2 regions of the Cupriavidus sp. 09_S30 genome follow, and region 1 is predicted to be linked to the other one. Evidence: predicted binding sites of a transcription regulator. Region 1 holds the regulator's gene; the other holds the start of a gene.
What was found. Region 1 encodes FliA, which starts transcription of late flagellar genes. Its sites were predicted from a motif close to CTAAAGTTTNNNNNNNNNNNGCCGNTA; they were not measured.
Positions count from the first base shown of each region.

Region 2: AC1Z3O_RS10890 (YjfB family protein) is a predicted target of FliA. The motif match lies at 2,021-2,047, and genes of this name have one in related genera.

Region 1 covers NZ_JBXOWI010000002.1:305,205-312,353, forward strand. The annotation lists gene flhF (flagellar biosynthesis GTPase FlhF) at 1-503, shown strand, start outside; gene AC1Z3O_RS21535 (MinD/ParA family ATP-binding protein) at 508-1,350, shown strand; gene AC1Z3O_RS21540 (RNA polymerase sigma factor FliA) at 1,474-2,190, shown strand; gene AC1Z3O_RS21545 (flagellar protein FlhE) at 2,190-2,669, shown strand; gene AC1Z3O_RS21550 (flagella synthesis protein FlgN) at 2,818-3,270, opposite strand; gene flgM (flagellar biosynthesis anti-sigma factor FlgM) at 3,304-3,606, opposite strand; gene flgA (flagellar basal body P-ring formation chaperone FlgA) at 3,757-4,479, opposite strand; gene flgB (flagellar basal body rod protein FlgB) at 4,701-5,108, shown strand; gene flgC (flagellar basal body rod protein FlgC) at 5,116-5,523, shown strand; gene flgD (flagellar hook assembly protein FlgD) at 5,560-6,225, shown strand; gene flgE (flagellar hook protein FlgE) at 6,288-7,149, shown strand, end outside.
Region 2 covers NZ_JBXOWI010000001.1:2,294,161-2,301,309, forward strand. The annotation lists gene AC1Z3O_RS10880 (xanthine dehydrogenase family protein molybdopterin-binding subunit) at 1-1,511, shown strand, start outside; gene AC1Z3O_RS10885 ((2Fe-2S)-binding protein) at 1,540-1,998, shown strand; gene AC1Z3O_RS10890 (YjfB family protein) at 2,147-2,338, shown strand; gene AC1Z3O_RS10895 (acyl-CoA dehydrogenase family protein) at 2,412-3,578, opposite strand; gene AC1Z3O_RS10900 (RidA family protein) at 3,995-4,480, shown strand; gene AC1Z3O_RS10905 (DUF6136 family protein) at 4,644-5,846, shown strand; gene AC1Z3O_RS10910 (ABC transporter ATP-binding protein) at 5,858-6,496, shown strand; gene AC1Z3O_RS10915 (antibiotic biosynthesis monooxygenase) at 6,855-7,149, shown strand, end outside.

The DNA of each region.
Region 1 (7,149 bases):
TGGAGACGGCCTATCTGCTGTGCGATCCCGAGTTGGCGGGCGAGACCGGGCAACTGGCGCGCTGGGCGCGCTGGGGCCAGGTGGCCGACGCGCGCTTCCGCACGCTGCGGCACGCGCTCGATCATCTTGCCCGCGGCGCGGTGCCCAGTGCTGACGAAGCGCAATGCCGCACCGCCTTGCTGGCGCTGCAGGCCGGCCTGACCGCGCTGCGCCTCGAACATGAACCGACGGCCTCGGCGCCGGCTTTCCTGGCCCGCCTTGCCGGCCGCGTGGCGGGCAAGGGCGCGCAGTCGGGGCAGGGGCCGCTGCTGGTCGAAGGCCTGGCGCGCTTGCTTGCCTTGCTGGACGTGCTGGAAAACTATCCGGCGCGCACTGAGCGCAAGGCTGCGCCGGAGGCCACGCCTCAGGCTGCACCTTTCGCGACCGCGCAGGCCGAAGCACTCGCCGCGCAGGAATCGGCCGGGCGGTATGCCACCGTGCAACTCGCGCCGCTGGGAGAGTAAGTCAGTGCATACTCTGGCATCCGATCAGGCCGAAGGGCTGCGCCGCATGCTGGCACCGCGCACCACGCGCCGTATCGCGGTGGTGGCATGCGAGCCCGGCGCGGGCGCGACCACCGTCGCGCTCGGCCTGGCGAGTGCATTGGCCAGGCAGGGTGAGCGCGTACTGCTGGTCGATGAGGACGAGCGCGCTGCCCGCGCCGCCAGGCTCGCCGGCGCCGCGCCGCGCGCCACGCTGGCTGCCGTGCTGCAGGCGCGCGCCACGCTGGAGGAAGCGCTCGGGCCGGCACACCCGTCCGGCCTCGCCGTGCTGCCCGACGGCGGTGCCTTGCCTGACGCCTCCGCGCTATCCGGCACGCTCGCGGGCTTCCGCACCGTGGTGGCCGATGCGCGGGCCGATGCGCAGGGCGGGCTGTCGCCGCTGTCCGGCATCGCGCACAACCTGCTGGTCGTGATGCGGCCCGAGGCGGCCTCCATCACGGCGGCCTATGCCTGCATCAAGCGCCTGCACCACCGCTATGCCTGCCGCCACTTCCACCTGGTGATCAACGCCGCGTCCGGTGACGGCATCGCCGCCGCGGTCGCGGGCAATCTTGCCCGTACGGCCCGCCAGTACCTCGGTGTCGAGGCTAGCTGTGCCGGCTACCTGCCGCTGGACCCGCTGGTGCAGCAGGGCGAGCAGCTCGGGCGCGGCGTCGTCGACGCCTATCCCGCTGCGCCTGCCACCGTCGCGCTGCGCCGCATCGCCAGCGGCATCGGCGGCTGGCCGCTGCAGGCTGCGCCCGCTCCGTCCGCCTTGTCGTCCTTGTCCCCCATGGCGGGGGAACGGGACCAAGCACGCATTCACTGAAGCCGATGCCCCTCGCCACGCGCTCAGCCCGTGCCGCGCCGCCCACCCGGGCCGAGGCGATGCCGTGCCCGCGCGGCGGGGCCGCAAACTGCTTCGCGCTCTAGGAGCCACGAGAGTTCCACCATGTACACGATTCAGGGAAAGCTCGAACAAACGGATATCGTCAAGGCGCATGCCTCGCTGGTGCGCCGCATCGCACTGCAGCTCGCGGCCAAGCTGCCGGCCAGCGTGCAGCTCGATGACCTGATCCAGGCCGGCATGATCGGCCTGCTTGACGCGGCCAAGCGCTATGAAGACACCCATGGCGCCCGCTTCGAAACCTATGCCAGCCAGCGCATCCGCGGCGCCATGCTCGACGAGGTGCGCGCCAACGACTGGCAGTCGCGCAGCCTGCGCCAGTTCACGCGCCGGATCGAGCGCACGGTGCGCGGCCTGGAGCAGAAGCTGGGCCGCGCACCGCTGGATTCCGAGGTGGCAGAGGCGCTGGAGATGCCGCTGGACGAATACCAGCTGCTGCTCAACGAGGTGCACGGCTGCCAGCTGCTGCACTACGAAGACTTCGAACGCTCCGGCGAAGAGGATTTCCTGGACCGCCACCTGGGCGGCAGCGACGACGGCGATCCGCTGCTGGTGCTGATGGAAAGCGGCATGCGCGAGGCGCTGGTCCGCGCCATCGACCGCTTGCCGGAACGGGAAAAGCTGGTCTTGTCGCTATGCTACGACCAGGAATTGAACCTGCGCGAAATCGGCGCGGTGCTCGAAGTCACAGAGTCGCGCGTCTGCCAGATCCGCGGCCAGGCGATCACGCGGCTGCGCAACCAGCTGCGGGGCCTGCTTTGATGCGCGCCGGCGGCCCGGCAACGGCGTCGCCGTGCGGTGCACGCGTGCCGCGGGCTGTCTGTGTGTTCTGCATCGCGACGTCGTCGCTCGTGCTGGCCGGCGGCACGGCGCGCGCGGCCGATACTGGGCCTAGCTTTTCGTGGTCGGCGTCCGTGCAGGGACCCGCACTGCATAGCCGCGGCATGCGCACGATGTCGCCGCCCATCCTGCCCAATTACCGGCCGCCGCAGGCCGCAGGCGTGGTGACGGCGGTGCGCTGGCATTACACCTTTGTCGGCGGGATTCCGCCGGACCTGCAGGCCTATCTGTGCAATTCGGTGCGCTGCGTGATGCTGCCCGATGCCCAGGGCCGCACCGACGCCTTTCGTGGCGACGACGCCGGCCAGGGTTTTGTCTTTGCCTTCATGGTGCCGGGACGCGGCGCGCTGACGCCCGTGCTGCAGGGGCGTTCCGATCAGGTCATCGTGAATTTCCGCTAGTCCGCTGGATCATTGAACTAGGGGTGCGGCAGGCGGGCTGTGGGCCGCACGCCGGCCCGTGGCTTCGGTGTGCCTGCCCGGTGCATTGCCCGCGCAGGTCAGCGTGGGCGACCGGCGCCCGGGGATTGCCCCGGGGCGCCGGCATTGTTCAGCCGCAGGCCAGGCTGACGCCGGGCGTCGCGCCTTCGGCGCGGCCGTTGCGGCCGTACAGGCCGGCATCGGTGCCGCGCTGGCGCAACGTATGCAGCGCAGCGCTGGTGAATTCGAGGTGAGCGTTGATCACGGCGCCGTTCAGTTCACTGGCGTCGCGCGCGGATTGCGCTGCCAGCCGCAGGTCACGCCACGCCAGCGTGACCGCCGGATCGATGCGCAGCCCGACCAGCTGGCCGCTCGCGTCGGCCCGGATGCCGGCCGCGCGCATCTGCGCCTCGCGCGCCGCGCTCATGTCGGCCAGTGCGCGTGCCAGAGCGGTCTTGCGCTCGAGCAGGGTACTGAGCGCGGCGAAATCGCCCGACTTCATCGCCTCGCGTTCCTCGGCCAGCGCGCCGGCAAATGCCGACACGGCCTCGGTTTCGTGCTGCAGGCTACGGATCAGGCTCATTTCATTCTCCGCGGATAGAGGGCTGCTGTTGACCTACTTGTTCTGATGCAGCTCGCGCAGCGAGGCGAGCAGTCCATCGGCGATCTTGCTCGGGTCGATCTTGATCCGGCCTTCCACGATGGCCTGGCGGATCTCCTCGACGCGCGCGGTGTCGATGTCATCGTCGCTGTCCTGTACCAGGCCCGCGCCGATCGCGCGGACCTGGGCGGCCAGCGGGCTGACGTGCACGTCGCCCGAGGCCTGCACCGGCGACGCTGCGCTGGCGGCCGGGGCGGCGCGCGTGGCGCCGTCAGCGGGCTCGCCAGGCCGAGACGAGGTGGATTGATTGATCTTCACGGGTGTTCCTTGCTGGGTTCCTCTGGCATATCGGAAGTTCGGCGCGGAACTTTAGGCCGACTTCGCCTGGCCAGTGATGGCCTGGTCGGCATTGTCGCATGGCCGGCAGGGGCCGGCCCGGCACTGCTCCCGCGCCAGTGCCAGCCCGGATTACTGCTGCAGGACCACGGTGTCGGCACTGCGCGCGATCCCGCCGACCACCTGGCCGCTCTTCAGGCGAACCTGGACCGGTGCGCCGACGGCGGCCTCGGTCAACACCCGGCCTTCGCTGCTGACCTGGAAGGCCTCGCCCTCGACGGTCACCGTCACGACCTGGCCGGGGCGCATCGCCGCCGGCTTCTTCAGCAGGTCGGCGCGGACCGGGGAGCCCGCTGCGATGCGGTTGGCCGCCACCGCGCCTGCCACCTGGGCCGGATCGGTCACCACCGCGCGCGGCAGGGTGGAAAGATCGCCCTGGCGCACTTCGAGATCGGCGGGCGCGATCGGCTCGCCCGGTGCCAGCGCGCGCGCGGCCACATAGTAGTCAGCCATGACGGCCACCTGCGCCTGCAGGTAGCGGATCCATGGCCGTTCGCCGCCGCAGCGCACGCCGACCGTCACCCGGCCCCATGGCGAGCCACCGGCCGGCAGGAAGGGATCGGGCAGGGGGCAGTCCGGCGCGCGTCCGCCCGAAGGCGGTACCACCTGGATGCTGACCTTGCCTGGCAGCCCGGCGGTCTGACGCTCGAGGAATTGTTGCACGGCGCGGCGCACCGGGTCGTCGGCGAACGGGCTGACGGGGGCGCCGGCCTGGCCGGCGCGCGGCGGCGCAGCCTGCGTGGCGGCCACGGCCAGCATCAACAGCAGCGGGCCTGCGCGATAGAGCGGCTTCATCTCTTCTTCCCAGCATGGAACGCGCGCCAGGAGTCGGCTGCGCGTATCGGAACGCCTCACATTGTAGGCAGGCGTGCTGCGCGCTTGGGAGGGAAATGCGCGGGTTTCCGTCGCCTATTCATGCGATTGCCCTGGCGGAGCCACACCTAAGATGGCATGCCTGAAGAAGCATTGCGGTGGCAGGTGCCGCCCATGTTCTCCCTTCCACGCGAGATGCAGACATGATTGACAGACTCGACGCGGCATTCCGTTTCCAGCAGGAGGCGCTCAGCCTGCGCAACCAGCGGCAATCGGTGCTGGCCGCCAATATCGCGAATGCCGACACCCCGGGCTTCAAGGCGCGCGACTTCGATTTCTCCAGCACGCTCGCGCAGTCCATGGAGCGCGGCGCGCAGGCGCAAGGCGTATCGCTGTCCACGACCTCGGTGCGCCACCTGCCCGGACAGGCATCCGCCGGCGGCCAGCAGGATCTGGCCTACCGCATTCCGCTGCAGTCGAGCATCGACGGCAACACCGTCGAGATGGATACCGAGCGCGTGGCCTTCGCCGACAACACGGTTCGCTTCCAGTCCGACCTGACCGTGATGAACTCCAAGATCAAGACCATGCTGGCGGCAATCCAGCAGTGAGCGAGCCATGCCTGCAATGAACATCTTCGACGTGGCCGGCTCGGCCATGGCCGCGCAATCGCAGCGGATGAACGTCACCGCCTCCAACCTGGCCAACGCCGACAGCGCGGTCAGCCCGGACGGCCAGCCTTACCGCGCCAAGCAGGTGGTCTTCGGCCTGGCGCCCACGCCGGGCCAGAGCGACATCGGCGGCGTGCAGGTGCAGGGCGTGATGGAAGACCCCTCGCCGCCGCGCATGGTGCTCAATCCCACGCATCCGCTGGCCAACGCCCAAGGCTACGTGACCATGCCCAACGTCAATCCGGTGGAGGAGATGGTCAACATGATTTCCGCCTCGCGTTCCTACCAGGCCAATGTCGAGGTGCTGAACTCGGCCAAGAGCATGATGCTCAAGACGCTGACCCTCGGCCAGTAAGGCCCGGGTACCCATCGCCAAACAGTCGGATCCGCCATGACCACCACTTCCAACGTCAACAGCACGACGACCAGCCTGACCCAGAGCCTGCAGTCCGGCAGCGCCAGCGCCGCCGATCTGCAGAACAACTTCCTGACCATGCTCGTCACCCAGATGAACAATCAGGATCCGCTCAACCCGATGGACAACTCGCAGCTGACCTCGCAACTGGCGCAGATCAGCACGGTCAGCAGCATGCAGACCATGAACAGCACGCTGAACCAGCTGCTGTCCCAGGTCAGCGCGAGCCGCGCGATGGGTTCGACTGCCCTGATCGGGCACACCGTGATGGTGCCGGGCTCGAAGATCAGCGTCTCCGACGGTACTTCCAGCAAGTTCGGCATCGACCTGCCGTCGACTGCCGATGCGGTCACGGTCGACATCGTCGATTCCTCCGGCCAGGTCGTGCGCACCATCGATCTGAAGGGCCAGACCGCCGGCGTGCAGGACGTGAGCTGGGATGGCAAGAACGATGCTGGCGTGGCCGTGCCGGATGGCGACTACACCTTCAAGGTGACGGCGACTGCCAGCGGCAAGAGCGTGTCGCCGGTGGCGCTGAACTACGGCACCGTCAAGAGCATCAGCGGCGATTCGACCGGCGTGCTGGCCGACATCGGCAACGGCCAGAGCGCGAACGTCAACGACATCCGCCGCATTCTTTAATCACCCGGTCCGGCGGACACGCGCCGGTCTTCGACGAACGACAGGCAACAAGGGATACTCATATGGGCTTCGGTCAAGGGGTAAGCGGCATCAACGCCGCCTCCGCCAATCTGGACGTGATCGGCAACAACATCGCCAACGCGAACACCGTCGGCTTCAAGCAGTCCACCGCGCAATTCGCCGATGTCTATGCCGGCACCAAGATTGGCCTGGGCACTTCCGTGAACTCGGTGGTCCAGTCCTTCAACCAGGGCAATATCTCGAACAGCGGCAACGCGCTTGATGTCGCTATCACCAACGGCGCGGGCTTCTACCGCATGCAGAGTACCGACGGCTCGGTCTTCTATGCACGCAACGGCCAGTTCGTGCGCCAGGCCGATGGCCGCATCACCAACGCGCAGGGCCTGCAGCTGACCGGCTATCCGGCAGGCGTGAAGGCCGGCGCCGGCGTGCAGCCGCAGCCGCTGACGATCAGCAATGCGCAGATGACGCCCAAGGCCACCAGCAACATCGCTGCCCAGCTCCAGTTGAATTCGGGCAGCACCGTGCCCGCAAAGGCCTTCGCCAGCGCGCCCGGCAATCTGCCGACGTCGGACATGTTCAACTACAGCACGCCGATCCAGGTCTTCGACTCGCTGGGCAATTCCCAGCAGCTGACGGCCTATTTCAGCAAGTCGGCAGCCAATCCGACCGTTGCGGGCGGCACCGACTGGAACATGTACGTGACCGACTCCGCCGGCAACGTGCTGGCGGGCATGCCGGCCACGCTGGCGTTCACCAGCGCGGGCGCGCTGCAGTCGACCGCGCCGGCGGCGATTACGCTGACCGTGCCGGCCGCCAACGGCGCCGCACAGATGGATGCGAAGCTGGACCTGACCGGCACCACGCAGTTCGGCGCTGACAGCGACACCAAGCAGCTGACGC
Region 2 (7,149 bases), on a different contig from region 1:
ACGCCAGCGTCGCCATGTGCCCGACGCTGGGCGGCAAGGCAGCCCGCGTGGACAGCGCGGCTGCCGCCGGCCTGCCGGGCGTCGTCAAGGTAGTCGTGTTCGATGCGCACAACGGCGGCAGCGGTGGCGTGGCGGTCATCGCCGACACGCCCTACCATGCCATGCGCGCGCTCAAGCAGGTCAGCGTGCAGTGGGACCATGGCGCGGCCGCCGGCATCTCCAGCGACGCCATCTACCGCCAGCTATCTGAAACCCTGGACAAGGCCCACGGCCACGCCTATTTCAGCCAGGGCGACGTCGACTCTGCGCTCTCCTCCGCCGCGAAGACGGTCAGCGCGGAATACCGCGCGCCCTACCTGGCACATGCCGCGCTCGAGCCCGCCAACTGCACGGTATGGCTCCAGGACGGCGCGGCCACGGTGTGGGCATCCACGCAGGTGCCCCGCATCGCGCGCGACCAGGCCGCCAAGGTGCTGGGCCTTCCGGCGGAAAAGGTCGACCTCAAGGTGCAGTTGCTCGGCGGCGGCTTCGGCCGGCGCCTGGAGGCTGACTACATCGCACAGGCCGCTGCGATCGCACGAGAAGTGCCGGGCCGGCCGGTGCAGACGATCTGGTCGCGCGAGGAAGACATCCGCCACGACTTCTACCGACCCGCCTGCGTTTCCCGCTTCCAGGCCGGGCTGGACAGCGCCGGCGCGCTGGTCGCCTGGCGCAACACCTCGGCCGGCCAGGCCATCATGCCCAATGTGCTGGCGCGCAGCTTCGGCCTGCCAGGCGCCGGGCCCGACAAAACCACGTCCGAGGGCGCCTTCGACCAACCCTATGAATGGCCGAATGCGCGCATCGCCCACGAGATCGTCGACCTGCCCGTGCCGGTCGGCTTCTGGCGCTCGGTCGGCCACTCGCACCAGGCCTTCTTCAAGGAGAGCTTCGTCGACGAAGTGGCGGCGGCCGCCGGCAAGGACCCGGTCGCCTTCCGCGCGAGCCTGCTGGCACACCATCCGCGGCAGCTGGCCGTGCTGCAAAGGGCGGCGGCGCTGGCGGACTGGGGCAAGCCACTCGCGCCCGCGGCCGACGGTGCCAAGCGCGCGCGTGGCGTGGCGCTGCACCAGTCCTTTGGCTCGACCGTCGCCCAGGTGGCCGAGGTATCGATGGCACCGGACAAGCGCATCCGCGTGCATCGCGTGATCTGCGTGATCGACTGCGGTACGCCGGTCAACCCCAACCTGATCCGCCAGCAGATGGAAAGCGCCGTGATCTTCGGCCTGTCGGCGGCACTGTATAGCGAGATCCACGTCGTCAATGGCCAGGTGCAGCAGAGCAACTTCCACGATTACCCCGTGCTGCGCATCCCTGAGTGCCCGCTCATCGAAACCGAGATCATGCCCAGCCAGGCCCACCCCGAAGGCGTGGGCGAGCCGGGCACGCCGCCCATCGCCCCCGCCGTCGCCAACGCCCTGTTCGCCCTCACCGGCCAACGCCTGCGCGCGCTGCCGCTGCGGCTGGCCTGAGCCGCGCCCAACCTGTCCGGAGACTGACATGCCCACACTCAAGATCAACGGCAAGGCCGTGCAAGTGCAGGCCGAGCCCGATACCCCGCTGCTCTGGGTCCTGCGCGGCGAACTCAAGATGACCGGCACCAAGTTCGGCTGCGGCATGGCGCTGTGCGGCGCCTGCACCGTCCACCTGAACGGCAAGCCGGTGCGCTCCTGCGTCACACCGCTCGCCGCCGCCGGCGAGCAGGAGATCACCACCATCGAAGGACTGCGAGGCCCCGAGGCGCAGGCCCTGAGGGCGGCCTGGACCGAACTGGATGTGGTGCAGTGCGGCTATTGCCAGAGCGGACAGCTCATGTCGGCCTGCGCCCTGCTGAAGCAGACGCCCAAGCCCACCGACGCCGATATCGACGCGGCCATGTCAGGCAATCTGTGCCGCTGCGGTACCTATCCGCGCATCCGGGCGGCGATCCATCGGGCGGCTGGCGAGCGGGAGGGTTGAGCGGCCGCGCGGTCCCCCGGCGCTCAAGTTGTGGCGGTCGCGGCCGAAAACACAGAGGCGGGATGCCTGATCGACAGCCCGCTTTCCCGTTCCCCCGTTTAGGCGGGTAAAAGGGCATGCCGCGTCTCTCAACCCTCATGGAAGACTCATGAACACCGCTCTGATCAATTCGCTCAGCGCCACCTCGCCGGGCGACGACCCTGCCGCGCTCCTGATGCTGCGCAAGTCACTCGACCTGCGGGCACAAGGTGTCGCCCAGTTGCTGCAATCCATGCCCGCAGTCGGCGTGAGCGGCAGCAACCCGCCGCATCTCGGCCAGAACATCGACATCAAGGTCTGAGCCAGTCGTACCGCGCGGGCCGCTCCTGCCTGGCCGGAAGCGGCCCGCGCCGTCGATCGTGCAGCAACTGCGCTCAGAACGAGCGCGGCAGGCCCAGGATGTGCTCGGCCACGTACGAGTAGATCAGGTTGGTGGAGATCGGCGCCACCTGGTACAGACGCGTCTCGCGGAACTTGCGCTCGATGTCGTATTCGCACGCGAAGCCGAAGCCGCCGTGGAACTGCAGGCAGGCATTGCCCGCTTCCCAGCTCGCCTTGGCCGCCAGATACTTGGCCATATTGGCCTGGGCGCCCATCGGCTCGTGCGCATCGAACAGTTCGCAGGCCTTCCAGCGCATGAGGTTGGCTGCCTCCAGTTCGATGAAGGACTCCGCGATCGGGAACTGCACCCCCTGGTTCTGCCCGATGGGACGGCCGAAGACCTGGCGTTCCTTGACGTACTTGGTCACGCGGTCCATGAACCAGTAGCCGTCGCCGATGCATTCCGCCGCGATCAGCGTGCGCTCGGCGTTCAGGCCGTCGAGGATGTACTTGAAGCCCTTGCCTTCCTCGCCGATCAGGTTCTCTTCCGGAATCTCCAGGTCCTCGAAGAACAGCTCGTTGGTCTCGTGGTTGACCATATTGGGGATGGGCCGCACGACGAGCCCCTTCTTCTGTGCCTCGTGCAGGTCCACCATGAAAATGGACATCCCCTCGCTCTTCTTCTTCACCTCGGCCAGCGGCGTGGTGCGCGCCAGCAGGATCATGAAGTCGCTATGCTGGATGCGGCTGATCCACACCTTCTGGCCGTTGACGACGTAGCGCCCGTCCTTCTTCTCCGCCTTGGTCTTGATCTTGGTGGTGTCGGTACCCGTGGTCGGCTCGGTCACGCCCATGGATTGCAGGCGCCATTCCCCCGAGGCGATCTTCGGCAGGTACTTCTCCTTCTGCGCCTGGGAGCCATGGCGCAGCAGCGTGCCCATGTTGTACATCTGGCCGTGGCAGGCGCCGGAATTGCCGCCGGAGCGGTTGATCTCTTCCATGATGACCGAGGCCTCGGTCAGCCCCAGGCCCGAGCCGCCGTACTCCTGCGGGATCAGCGCCGCCAGCCAGCCGGCCTTGGTGAGCGCGTTGACGAAGGCCTCGGGATAGGCCCGCTGTTCGTCCACCTTGCGGAAGTACTCGTCGGGGAACTCGGCGCACAGCGCGCGCACGGCGTCGCGGATTTCCTGGTAGTTGTTGGATTGGGTCTGTTCGATCATGGAGGCGTACGACGTATTGGCGATTCGAGACATCGGGGGCTCGCGGTGCAAGCCCTCGCGGTTCAGTTCCTGGGAGATTGCGGCGATCCCGGTTGCACGGAAGCGGATCCGTTCAACCGCGGGCTCAAGCCAGCGAGGCCATGGCCTGCATGGTCACGCCTGGCGGCCCGCAGCACAATCAGCCATTGCGGAAGCGCGTCTTCACGTGTGCTTAAGCCCCCAGCCGAGCCCGCGCCGCGAATGCATGTGGCGCATTCCTGCGTGCGGCCGGCGCCACCGGCCCGACATCCTGCCGCCGGGCCAGCGATTGATTCCCTGGTGTATGCATTGATGTTCCCTGTCGTGGCTTTATCCACCAAGGACGGGCAACTAGAGTGCTCTCCATGAACCACGACCATCGGAACCGAGGAGCCAATATGTCAGTCCAGGAAAGACTTGCAGCGCGTGGCCTGGTGCTGCCCAATCCCCCGCAGCCTCTGGGCAGCTACACCGCGGTGAGCCAGGCAGGCGACCTGTTGTTCGTGTCAGGGCAATTGCCGCTGGCGGACGGGAAAGTGGTCTGGCAGGGCCAGGTCGGCAAGGAGCTGACACTGGAGCAAGGCAAGCGCGCGGCGGAGCTGGCCGCGCTCAACGTGCTGGCGCAGATTCATGCGCATCTGAACGGCTTCGAGCGACTGGATCATATCGTCCGCGTCGAGGGCCACATTACCAGTGCCCCGGGCTGGCTGCAGCAAGCCGCCGTGCTCGACGGCGCGTCCGATTTCTTCGCCGATGTGCTGGGCGAAAAGGCAGGCCATGCCCGCGCGGCCTACTCGCAGTCGCAGCAGCCGGGTAACGCAGCCGTGATCCTCGTCGTGATCGCCCAGGTCAAGCCGCCAGAGCCGATTGCCGCCCAGCGCTGATTCGATCGAAGTGGCTGTCAGTTTCGCACGGAGGTCCTAGTGGCAATGAGTTGGAGAAGCAAGCCGGCTGCTGCTCCACCGCGCCTGAGGCGTGCGGTTGTGAGCGACAGGTGGCGGTGGCAATATAGCGAATTCCCCCGTCAACGTTTGTGAGAATCCGGGAATGCTGCTGTCCTGTCGACTGCGCTGGTACGTCCTGGAGACGTCCCGCGCCCTGCGCAGACACTGGCAGGCGCTGTGCCTGTCCGTCTTCCTGCTGCTGCCGGCCATGCCGGTGTTCGCGCAATCGCGGATACTGGGCGCGCCGGTGCTCGCGGCGTTGGCGCCCACGCACAGTGTCGAGTGGCGCTTTGTCTGGGTCCACCTGCTCGAAGCCGCGGCCGTGCTCTGGGTCTTGATGCAGCGTAGCGCGATTACCGGCGGACCATTCGGCGGCTACCTCAAGTCCTTGCCGACATCCGAGGGACGCCGCCGCGCCGTGGACGTGGCCGTTGTCTCACTCGCAAACACGCCGCTGCTGCTCACGGTTCTGGCCGCGGCGGTTGCCGTCGCCTTCCTGCCGAACAGGAGCGCCAACTACCTCTTCATTCTCGCCCTGACGTTCATTACGCTGGGCTTGCAGCTTGCCGCGCTCGCCCGCAACGCCCGCCACGTCGGGATGTTGTTCCTGGCCAATGGCGTGCTCGTCGGTGCGGCGCAATTCGACCATCCGCTAAAACCGGTGCTGCTGGCGGTGCCCTTGCTGCTGGCGCTATTTGTTCTCGCACGCCCGCCTGCCACCATGCCACCGGCGCATGCGCGCCGGCACCTGCGGCCGCATGTCCCGGCCGGCGTCGCGCGCACGGCCGCTCAGCTCGCACCGCCGCCGCTTGCCTTGCTCGAAGCCGGCATCCTCCGCTATCGCAGTGCGAAAGTGTTAGCGCGTGTCGTGATGATGAGCGCGCTCACGGCGTGCACCGACGCCCTCTTCCACCTGTGGGACTTCGACGTCCGTGCAGTGCCGCTGACGCTGATCTCGCACGCCGCACTGGCCCTGATCGTCGCCACGACCTTCCGCGATTTGCGTGCCGCCCATCTGCGGGCGGCTCACTTCATGCGCTCGCTGCCGCTGTCCCGCGCCACATTGACGGTCGCCGACCTGCTGACCGTTGGCGTCCTGTGGCTGCCGTTTGCCGCCGTCGCACCGTGGCTGCTGAGCGCGCATGGCATCATCTCGGCCTGGACCGCCGTGGCGATCGTGGCTTCCGGTGCGCCGCTGCTGGTACTGCTCTACGCGCCGCAGCGCTTCGCGCCGCGGCAATCGGTGCTGCTGGGCACGATCCTGGCCACGCTCTGGGTCGTCGGCACCTGGCAACTCTTTGTTTGACGGATATCGCAATGCTTCGTTTTGAAAACCTCGGAAAACGCTTCGGCGACCACGTCCTGTTCAGCGATCTGCACCATCAGTTCGAGACGGGATGCGTTGCGCTGTGCGACGAGAACGGAAGCGGCAAGTCCACCCTGCTTGGCATCCTCGCCGGCACGATCGACAGCTTTGACGGGGACGTCTGGCTCGACGGACATTCACTGCGCACGGCGCCACAACAGGCCAAGACCGCACTCGCCTATGTCCCCGACGATTGCATGGCCTACCCGTTCATGACGGGACGCGGCTTGCTCGAACTTGTCGCATCGACGCGCGGGATCAAGGTCGATGCCGCCTCACTCGATCTCGCACACCGCTTCGGGCTTGATCCGTTCATCGACAAGCGCTTTGAAGAAATGTCGCTGGGCACGCGCAGGAAGGTATTTCTGACGGCGACGGCGCTGGGCAGGCCTTCCGTGATCCTTGCCGACGAGCCGGGCAACGGACTCGACTCCTCCGCGCGCGGCGAACTCATCGCGTTGTTCAAGCGGCTCGGTCGCGATCGTCTGGTCCTGTTCTCGACCCATGACCCGGCATTGGCCCGCGCCTGCGAGGCGAAAATCGTCGGCTTCAAGGACCTGGGCGCCGCGCGGGAATCGTTGCCCGCTTGACGGCGCAGGCCGAGTAGAAGCAACGTGTAGGGCGCAAAGGGCAGCATCAAGCAACTCCATCGACAGCACTGACATTACGAGACCGTAACGCGGTCGACCTGGTTTTGTTCACCACGGTCCATGCCGCCGAGGCGCGGTTCCGCACGGCCAAGAACTGCCCCTCGTGGCCGGCGTGGCCATCCGGGACGCGGGAAGACGCACGCGCCGAACGCAGACATCGCGCCCCCACCACGAATTTGCTGTCGCGCGACTGCATCCCGCGTAGCATCGTGATGTCCAGCCACCGTGCCTCCGCCATGCATGCCAAAGCCATTCGCGTGCGCATCGTCGGCGGTCGCCGCCATCAACCGGAAGCGCGATGAACCCGACCACCCTCAACCCGCAGGAAATCGTCACAAGCATCATTGTCCACGAGGTCGAGCCCGACGCCGTCGCGCAGTACGAAGCGTGGCTCGCCGACATCCGCGCCGCATGCTCCAGGTTTCCCGGCTACCTGAGCACCGACGTGATCCGTCCCGTCGGCATGAGCCGCGAATATGCGACCATCATTCGCTTCGACGGCTTCAGCAGTCTCAACGCATGGATGCAATCCGATGTGCGCCGCCAACATATCGAGAAAATGCGGCCGTGGCTGCGGCAAGGCGACCGCTACG